DNA from 2 places in the Pseudoalteromonas sp. SR45-6 genome. Region 2 is predicted to be linked to the other one. Evidence: predicted binding sites of a transcription regulator. Region 2 holds the regulator's gene; the other holds the start of a gene.
The links. The regulator sigma-54, encoded in region 2, starts transcription at its own class of promoters, with help from an activator protein. The targets are predictions, from matches to a motif close to GTTGGCACGNNNNTNGNNT.
Positions count from the first base shown of each region.

Region 1: the regulator sigma-54 is predicted to act here: its motif matches at 2,453-2,471, upstream of H5158_RS03260 (YggN family protein).

Region 1 covers NZ_JACJDM010000004.1:76,251-81,467, forward strand. Annotated here, with positions in the region: gene H5158_RS03240 (iron-containing alcohol dehydrogenase) at 1-251, opposite strand, end outside; gene H5158_RS03245 (LysR family transcriptional regulator) at 425-1,297, shown strand; gene H5158_RS03250 (glutathione peroxidase) at 1,393-1,884, shown strand; gene H5158_RS03255 (PA3496 family putative envelope integrity protein) at 1,934-2,122, opposite strand; gene H5158_RS03260 (YggN family protein) at 2,530-3,327, shown strand; gene H5158_RS03265 (PLP-dependent aminotransferase family protein) at 3,411-4,853, opposite strand; gene H5158_RS03270 (DMT family transporter) at 4,970-5,217, shown strand, end outside.
Region 2 covers NZ_JACJDM010000049.1:12,708-17,924, reverse strand. Annotated here, with positions in the region: gene mgtE (magnesium transporter) at 1-445, opposite strand, end outside; gene H5158_RS17680 (HPr family phosphocarrier protein) at 570-842, opposite strand; gene rapZ (RNase adapter RapZ) at 871-1,713, opposite strand; gene ptsN (PTS IIA-like nitrogen regulatory protein PtsN) at 1,734-2,186, opposite strand; gene hpf (ribosome hibernation promoting factor) at 2,191-2,478, opposite strand; gene H5158_RS17660 (RNA polymerase factor sigma-54) at 2,507-4,003, opposite strand; gene lptB (LPS export ABC transporter ATP-binding protein) at 4,070-4,795, opposite strand; gene lptA (lipopolysaccharide transport periplasmic protein LptA) at 4,792-5,217, opposite strand, start outside.

The DNA.
Region 1 (5,217 bases), on a different contig from region 2:
TTTTCTTTAACCAAAGCAACGGCTTTCATACATGTTTGATAACTTGGGTTAGGCTCAATACCGGCAAACTCAAACCACGTATGTTCACTTAACGCATCGACGACTTGATCATAGACGCCATTACTTTTAATACTGCCGCCACCATAAGTAACTAATACTTTTGCGTCTGCAGGGATCTCATTTTTAATTAAAGCGATTTGTTGTTCGCCGAAATGAATTTTGGTTGGGTTTGCAAAACTGAAATTTAACATGCTTGCTCCATTGCTTAGAGATGCTCATTATTTAGTGTGAGCTAAAATTTGGTGACCATCTAATTGTAGGGATTTAAGCATTAATTTAAAGACTAAGCTCAGAGAATCACTTTTGCACAGCTGCAACAATAGATGGTATAAACTATAATTACTTAATATTTGAGAACTAAATTATGTGGCATGGCCTTGATGAATTTTTACATGTGGTTGAACATGGCAGCTTTACCAAAGCAGCCAAAGTCATGGAAGTATCAACTTCACATATTAGCCGCCAAGTACAGCAACTTGAAAACCGCTTAGGCTCATTGCTATTTCAACGTACTACCCGAAAAATAAGCCTCACCGATGCCGGCCGCGAATATGCCGTAAAGCTCAAAGCAATTAAACAAGAGCTAATTGATGCTAATAATCAACTGCAAGGTGAGCAACGTAAACCCAAAGGGATCATTAGAATTTCTGGTGCTGGTGAATTTGTTGCATGTCATGTAGCACCTAAAATTGTTGAGTTTGTAAAACGCTACCCTGAGGTTGAAGTAGATATGGACTTCAACAATCGTAATGTCGACTTAGTTGAAGAAGGTTTTGATTTAGCGATCCGTTTTGGCCGCATGCAAGACTCTAACTTAATTGCACGACCACTTAGCCCGCGAATCATGACTCTCGTTGCCAGTCCAGAATATTTAGCACATCACCCAACCCCAACTACGCCTCAACAATTAACCGCTCATAATTGCTTAATTGCCATGGGGAAACGTTGGCGATTTAATTTTGCCGGCGATATTAAAGAGGTAAAAGTTGCCGGCAACTGGCGCAGTAACCATCCGCGCGCACTATTATCTGCGACATTAGCAGGCTTGGGCATTGCCCATTTAGCCACTGATATTGTTGATAAGTATATTGAAAACGGGCAACTAATTACCTTACTTGATGAGTTTCAGGTAACAGACAATGCCTCTTGGTTAGTGTATCCACGTAAAGATTTAATGCCGTACAGAGTGCGATTATTGATTGAACATTTACTCACAAGCTTTAATCATGCAAGTTAAAATAAAATGGTCTATGCAATATGATGATAATTTAAGCTGTATGTCTGTCACAACTCAGGATAGAATTTAACAAACAACAATAACAAGAGAGCAACATGAACGACTTCTATCAACTTTCAGCCAGCAATCTGCAAGGCCAAAGCATTGATTTTTCAGATTTCGCAGGCAAAGTTGTGTTAATTGTCAACACTGCCAGTAAATGTGGCTTCACTCCACAGTACGAAGGTTTACAACAATTACATGCAAAATACGCTGATCAAGGGTTAGTAATTATTGGTTTTCCGTGCAATCAATTCGGCAAACAAGAGCCTGGCGGCGCAAAAGAAATAGCGCAAGGTTGTTTAATTAACTACGGTGTTGATTTTGTGATGATGAGCAAAATTGATGTTAATGGCGAAAACGCCCACCCCGTATTCAGGCATTTAAAATCAGCCTTACCTGGATTTTTAACCCGCAAAATAAAATGGAATTTCACTAAGTTTTTAGTTGGCCGCGACGGCGAGGCAATTAAACGCTTTGCACCATTTACCAAACCGCAACAAATCGAAGGTGCTATTATCAAAGCCCTTAAAAGCAGTAATATCTAAACTCTAAAAGCAATAAAGAGGCAAATTGCCTCTTTATTTAAATTATCTCTTAGTCGTTTAAATACTCATCTAAGTCATCATCGCCCAAGTTTTTACGCAAGCGTTTTTGCTCAAGGTAGTCTTCCAACTTTTTCTTAACCTTTTGCTTATTCTTGTCGTGTTGATTACGCCCGACCATTTCGTACTCGTCTTCAACAAAATCGTCATCTAGCGCATCGTAACTAAATGTCTTACCCACAACCCACTCCATAAAGTGTTTGAGACCAATTAAGGATTTTTTATCACTATCATTGGTAAATTAAAAATGTTCAGCACTATTTCATCGTATGAAAAAGCACCAAAATAAAGCCATAACGCAATTCTAAAATAGTGTTATGTCGATATTGTGAATAAATAGCGCTAAATTTGAGTTCTGGAAAGTGAGAGTTTTTTATCGAAACGATAAGTATCTTTTATGCATTAATGCAAATTAGTCAAAATGACTAAAAAATGGCTTTTTTATAACATTTAACTGCAATTAAAAAAGGGCAAAAAACAATTAACCCATTGTTTTTAAATGCCAATAATTATTGGCATTAAACTTGATAAGTATTAAATACGTTAAATGCGTACTGGTCATAATCAACAAATTAGCAGGAAATAAAAATGAAAAAATTACTATTAATAAGTTCTTTATTCATTGCCACAGGGGCAATGGCACACAATGACAATGAGACGAATATTTCTTTTAGCGGCGACACATGTGACGTTGAATTTAAAAATGATGTGCGTATTAAGCCAAATGAATTAGAAATTTTTACAGCTGATAACCACACTATGACTTTTATAAATAGTGGCGAGTTAATGATTGATGGCCAAACTTTGGCACTCAACAGTCAACAACACCAAGCGATCAGTAATTATTCAGACAGTCTGCGTAGCCAATTACCAGAAGTCGCGAACATTGCTCTTGAAGGCGTTAAAATTGCCGGGGTCGCCATTGAAGAAGTCGCCAATGCATTTAATATCGATGGCCTAGATAGCATTAATGAATTAATGGCTGATATTCAGGTAGAAGTACAAAACACCTTTTACCAACAAGGCGCTTTTGTAATGGGCCAACAAAGCTTTAGCCAGTTTGGCGAAAACTTTGAAAGCCAATTTGATGAGCAAATAGAAAGCGCTGTACAAGCTGCGATGATGCAATCGATGGGTAGTATTTTAATGGCTGTAGGTTCAGAACTAATGGGCTCTGGTGGCGATATGCAAGCCTTTGAACAACGCATGGAAAATATGGGGGCTGAAATTGAAGCCAAAGTTGAGCAACAAGCTAACCAACTTGAAAAACGCGCTGATGCACTGTGCGGTAATTTTTCAACCATTGCTGATCAAGAGCAACAATTAGTTAAACTAGTCCCAGAATTGAAAGACTACCAATTATTTAGTTATAAACAAAATAACTAGCTTGAACTCAGGTTCTAAACGCTAAAAGTTTGATATCCCTTTAGCAGCACTCTTTTTTAAAGGTGCTGCTTTTTTATGCCATGCTATTTCTTCGCTAAATGCACTAACTCACCTAGCTTTATAATAGCTTGTTCAATTTTTTCACCCCATGGCAAACCATAACTTAATCGAATACAACTGCGATATTTATTAGTGGCTGAAAAAATATAGCCCGGAGTAATGCTAATGCCACTTTCTAATGCCAGTTGAAATAGTTTTACACTATCGTAAGCCGCACCTAAATCAATCCAGATCACACATCCGCCTTGCGGATCGCTGATCCTAGCGGTACTCGGAAAGGCCTGTTGTAAACACCAGATCATTCGTTCTTTATTAGAACGTAGACGCTGTCGCAGTAGTTTTATATTACGATCATAATCACCACTGACTATAAATTCATATAACGTCCATTGATTGATCAATGAAGTAGAACAACTCAATGCACGCTTATAGCGACGCGCTTTGGCAGCAAACTTTCCGGCAATCAACCAGCCAACACGATAACTCGGCGCCGCAGTTTTAGAAAACGATGCACAGGTTAATACCAACCCTTTTGTTGAGTAAGCCTGAGCGGGTGTACCACGCTGTGGGGTAAAATGTAAATCACCATACACATCATCTTCAATTAGCATCACATCTTGAGATTCCAATAACTCTACTAATTGTTTACGCTTATGATCAGGCATAAAACTACCCACAGGATTATTGATCGAAGTAGAGAACACACAGGCTTTAATATCGTGATCATGTAAAGCCAGGCTCAGATCATCAAGCCAGATCCCATCATCAGGACACAGCGGGATCTCGAGCGCCTTGAGGCCCAGGCTTTCGATCAATTCAATGATACCAAAATAACAAGGTGACTCGATCGCCACCACATCACCTACTTTAGTGACACATTTTAGCGCGATCGCCAGTGCTTCTTGAGCACCGTTGGTGATCACAAGTTCTTGCGAGTCAACACCAATGCCAAAATCTAAATAACGATGGATTAACTGCTTTTTCAATGGTGCAAAACCATCCATCGCACCATAATTTATGGCGCGACTGCCGGCAATCGACATAACCCGGCGCATCGTACGACTTAGCATTTTATCAGTTGGAGCGGCAGCAACAGGATTAGCAATGCCAAACGGTACGACATCGGCTTGATGAATTGCATCATACACTTGCTCAATTAATACCTGCATGTTGACCGAAACTGGCTCACGATTGAGTTTAACCCGCTTTGGCCGTGCTAACTGGGTGTGTGCCGTTTTTAAAAAATAGCCTGACTTTTCTCGTGCTTCAACCAAACCTTGTGCCTCAAGTGATTGGTAAGCCAATTTCACCGTCGGAATACTGACATTAAGCTTAGTGGCCATTTTACGTAATGAGGGGAGTTTTTCGCCTGGTAATAGCGTCCCCTGCTCACTCAGCTCACGCACCAGCTGCATTACTTGCTGATATAAAAAGTCATGGTTGGTTTTGCTGATCACCAGCGACATAGTAGACACCTTAAAGCCGTACAATCTGTATAGGTTGCATTTATAGTTTTCTGTGTATGTTAAGTATACAGAAGTATCTTAAAATAAACACTTAATCGACATAATGGACCAAGGCCATGAAAAGTATCGTGCTTTATGCACTAACCGTTTTAATTTGGGGCTCTACCTGGCTCGCAATCGAATTTCAACTTGGCGATATCGCCGTTGAAGTTTCACTATTTTATCGCTTTAGTTTGGCTGCAATTCTAATGTGGGTATGGGTGAATATTAAAAAATTACCGATGAATTATAGTCGTCGCGATCATGGCTTTTTCGTATTACTAGCACTGTGTAACTTTGGCCTTAATTACTTAGTACTTTACTG
Region 2 (5,217 bases):
TCACTGTATCGGTGTTCATCAGCGCGCCAGCAGAGCGCTCTTGATAAGAGAGTGCTTGAGTTGCACGTTCTCGATCTTGGCTGTCCATGGCACTAACAACGTCTTTGTAGACGGTATCAGGTAGGCTACGTAGTACTTCCCCTAGATCATCGTGGCTCATGTCCTCAGTTGCCGCAGCGATGTGCTTCGGCTCCATTTGGGCAATGATCCCTAAACGAACATCTTCTGAGAGTTCTTCAAGTACGTCACCTTGTACATCTGGATCAACCAGTTGCCATAACAAGGTACGAATCTTATGCGGGGATGACTCGAGTAATAATGCGGTGTCACACGGAGCTGTTTTTGCCAACATACGCCTTACTTGAACAAATTGACCACTGTTAAGTGACTTGGTCACTTGTTTTAGTTGTTGTAGTGGGTAATCTTGTTCAAAAGCTTCTGGCATTGGCGTCCTTAAAAAATTAATACACTTGATAGGTAGGGTAACAGTAGTTGGTAATTAACGCGCTTGGTCTGTTTAATTAACGACTTTATTTAGTTTAACGCAATTTAGTGGTACTGACTACGAGCTATTCTTGTTCGTTAAAGCGTTGTGCAATCAACTCGCCAATTGCTGCAAGAGCAGGTTCAGCGTCCGGGCCTTCACATACAACTTTAACTTCTTTGCCTTGGCTACTTTCTAATAGCATTAAGCCGAGTACGCTATCGCCTGCGGCTTGTTTGTCATCTTGATGAAGTGTGATGCTGGCATCAAACTGCACAGCTAATTGCGCTAATACGCTGGCTGCGCGAGCATGTAAACCGAGTTTGTTTTTTATTAAAAATGTATCTTCTAAACGCATCAACATTCCTTACTGTAAACGTGAGTTGTTATTCTTGTTCACGATGGCGAATTTTCACATTGCTGTGGCTCATCGAGAAGCTTTCACCTATAGTTTGCGCTAGATAAACTGAGCGATGTTGACCACCGGTGCAACCAATAGCAATTGTTAAGTAACTGCGGTTATTACGCTCCAAATGCGGTAACCAAGTTTGTACAAAGGTTTGGATCTGCCAAGTGAATTTTTGTACGATACTGTGGCTGGCTAAATAATCTTTTACTGGCTGATCAAGGCCTGTAAGTGGCTTAAGCTCAGGCTCCCAATGTGGGTTTGGTAAAAAGCGTGCATCAAAAACATAATCAGCTTCTTTTGGAATACCATATTTAAAACCAAATGATTCAAAGGTAATGATTAGTTTTTTATCTTTTTTCCCTAAAATCTTTTCACGGATTGACTCTGCAAGCTGGTGGACACTCAGATCAGTGGTATCAAGTATAAAGTCAGCGCGAGTAGTTAATACATCAAGTAATACTTTTTCTTGCTTGATGGCTAAATCCAGTGGCAAAGAGTCCAAAGATAATGGATGTAAGCGCCGAGTTTCAGAAAAACGTTTGATCAGGGTTTGATCATCACTGTCTAAATAAAATAGCGTCGGATTTGCAAAACCAGGCAAGTATTCAAGAATATCGTTAAATTCTTCCTGCTCTTTCGGTAAATTACGGACATCAATACTGACGGCAATTTTGTCATAATTATCAGAGACACTGCGCACTAATGAAGGTAATAAGTTTACCGGAATATTATCTACACAATAATAGCCAAGATCTTCTACTACACGCAGAGCAACAGATTTACCTGAGCCAGAACGCCCACTGATGATGATTAACTCCATGTAAATTCTCCTTCATTTGGCTACGATTGCGCAGCAATTACGTGATACAAATCTTGGTCTGTTTTTGCGCTACGTAGTTGTTTACAAAAATCTTTGTCGTTGAGTTTATCAGCAATTGTGGCTAACGTCTTCAAATGAAGTTGGCTATCACCATCTGGCACGATGAGAGCTACAAATATATCAACTGGGCGATTATCTATCGCATCAAAATCAATCGGTGATTCACTCACTATAATTATTGCTAGCGGGTTTTCAACACCACTCATACGGCCATGAGGAATAGCAATACCACGACCAATACCCGTACTACCTAGTTTTTCTCTCGACAGTAGTGCGTTGAGGATTTCTTGTTGTGATAGCTGAGGAAGTTGTTCATGAGCCAATTGGCTGATAAATTCAATGATCCGTTTTTTGCTATTAAAAAGGACCGCAGCTTTACTGCAGTCCTGGCAAATAAGTGAGCTTAATTTCATAGTGTTAGTGTCGAGCGTGCTTCTCTTTGTGTTTAATTACCTGACGGTCAAGTTTGTCGATTAGTCCGTCAATGGCTGCATACATGTCTTGGTGCTCAGTTGAGGCAAATAATTCAGCGCCACTGACATGTAATGTGGCTTCTGCTTTTTGGCTTAGCTTTTCTACATCAAGAATGACATGGACATTATTGATATGATCAAAATGCCTTTCAAGCTTGGCAAACTTATTGTTTACATAGTCTCTTAATGAATCAGTAATTTCTACATGACGACCAGTTAAATTTAGTTGCATAAGCATTTTCCTCTTGTGATTTTACGCCTTAAATCAAACTTTTACGTTGATTTGACGGTGGAATAGCCAGTGACTCGCGGTATTTTGCAATAGTCCGTCTAGCTACTTTGATACCTTGCTCTGCCAATATATCTGCAATTTTACTATCACTCAATGGTTTCGCTGAGTTTTCTGCACTGATCAATTTTCTGATCAATGCTCGAATGGCTGTCGATGAGCATTCGCCGCCGTTCTCAGTACTTACATGGCTCGAGAAAAAATATTTTAACTCAAATATACCACGAGGGGTATGCATGTATTTTTGGGTGGTTACACGAGAAATTGTTGATTCGTGCATCTCAACCATTTCGGCAACGTCGTTTAGTACCATAGGGCGCATGGCCTCAGGGCCATGCTCAAAGAATCCTTGCTGCTGTTTAACAATGCAGTTGGTTACTTTGAGTAACGTCTCGTTACGACTTTCTAGGCTTTTAATAAACCATTTAGCTTCTTGCAAATGCGAGCGTATAAATTGGCTGTCAGTGCTTGATTTTACAGAGCGTGACATCGCCGCATATTGGCTGTTCACTCTAATTTTTGGCATGCTGTCTGGATTGAGTTCAACCACCCAGCGACCTTTAATTTTTTTCACCGAAACGTCAGGAATAACATACTCTGATTCTTCGCGTACTATGGTATCCGCAGGCTTTGGGTTAAGGCTGTGGATCAGTGTCATTACTTCTTTTAGTTCATCTTCTTTAAGCTTAGTCTTTTTCATCAAAGTGCGATAGTCACGACTAGCTAATAAATCGATATGATCAGTTAAAATCATTTTTGTCTCGCTAATCCAAGGAGTTGCAGGATCAAATTGATTTAATTGAATACATAAACATTCTTGTAGGCTGCGCGCAGCAATACCAACAGGGTCAAACAACTGAATGCGTTTTAACACTGCTTGCACTTCGTCGAGTTCGATTTCTTCTTCGTTATTACCTTGATTTAAGCTCTCTGCAATGTCTTCGCAGCTCAAGGTTAAAATACCTGAATCGTCAACGGCTTCAACAATCGCAATGGCAATGGCTTCATCGGTTGGACTAAAAGGTGTGAGTTGTAATTGCCACATTAGATATTCGTGCAAGGTTTCAGTTGAGGCACCTTGATAAATTGACTCATCTTCAGGCATTGGCCCAGATGACGTATTTGGCGCAGCACTCATGTATTCGTCCCAGGTGACGTCCATAGCCATTTCGTCACTTAAGGTCTCTTTACTTAATGCTTCGCTACTTTCTTGTTCATATTCGCTTGGCTTGTCGTCTGCTGATGCGCTAACGGTTAAGTCATCGTTATCTTGTTTTTGTTCGTTTTTACCAGCCGTGTCGTCTGAATATTCATGTTCTTCTAGCTCTAACAATGGATTGCTGTCGAGCGCTTCTTGAATTTCTTGCTGGAGATCCAATGTACTGAGTTGCAATAAGCGAATTGCTTGTTGCAGCTGTGGTGTCATTGTAAGTTGCTGGCCCATGCGCAGCTGGAGTGATTGCCTCATGTATCTCTAACAATCCTTTTATTGTTATCATCGTTAAGTCTAGCAGATACTTAGCCGAGCGTGGCTTTATAGCCTAAATTGCTCGCCCAGGTAAACATCGCGGACTGTTTGGTCGGCGAGTACATGCTCAGGGGTACCTGATGCAATTAACTCCCCATGAGAAACTATGTAGGCTTTTTCACAAACATCAAGGGTTTCTCGTACATTGTGGTCGGTAATAAGCACGCCAATACCACGGTTTTTAAGGTGTTCAATAATCTTCTTTATATCTAACACTGAAATAGGATCAACGCCAGCAAAAGGCTCATCAAGTAAGATAAATTTTGGGTTTGCGGCTAAAGCGCGTGCAATTTCAACTCGACGACGTTCACCGCCAGATAATGCCATACCTTGGCTGTCGCGGATATGTTGAATGCTAAACTCATCAAGTAAGCTGTCGAGCGCTTCTTCTCTGGCTTGTTTATTCAGCTCTTTACGAGTTTCTAAAATAGCCATCAGGTTTTGATAAACAGTTAATTTACGGAAGATGGATGATTCTTGTGGCAGGTAGCCAATCCCTAACCGTGCGCGACTGTGCATTGGCAGTAAGGTGATGTCATTATCATCAATACTGATTTTACCTTTGTCGCTTGGAACTAAACCCACAATCATATAAAAGGTGGTGGTTTTACCAGCGCCATTAGGACCCAATAAGCCAACAATGCTGCCTGCGCTAACTTCTAAACCCACGCTTTTTACAACTTGGCGACCTTTATAGCTTTTTGCTAGAAATTCAGCTTTTAATGTACTCATGGCTGCCCTTTAGATTCGTCTTTTTTACTGTCTACTGGTACCAAAATGGTGTGCACACGATCGCTTGAGCTTGCGCCTTTTTCAGCACTGATCAGTTGCTGGTCCATATCATAGGTAATGCTTCTGGCATTGATTTTTTGACCTGCCTGAGTGACTTGTGCATTGCCAACCAAGGTTAAATAGCGCTTAGCGACATCGTAACGGACTTCATCAGCACTGGCACTCATTACTGTGCCATCAGTTTGTTTTTCTTCAAAGTAAGCCGGACTGCCAGTTGCGACAAGTAGTTGTTTGTTATCGCCTAAATCTTCGCGCTTATGGACTTCAAGTCGATCCGCTTTGATACGGCGGTTACCATGAATGATTTCAACATTTTTTTCAAAAATACCGATATTATCTTTCAGTTGGGCAAGCTGCGTGTC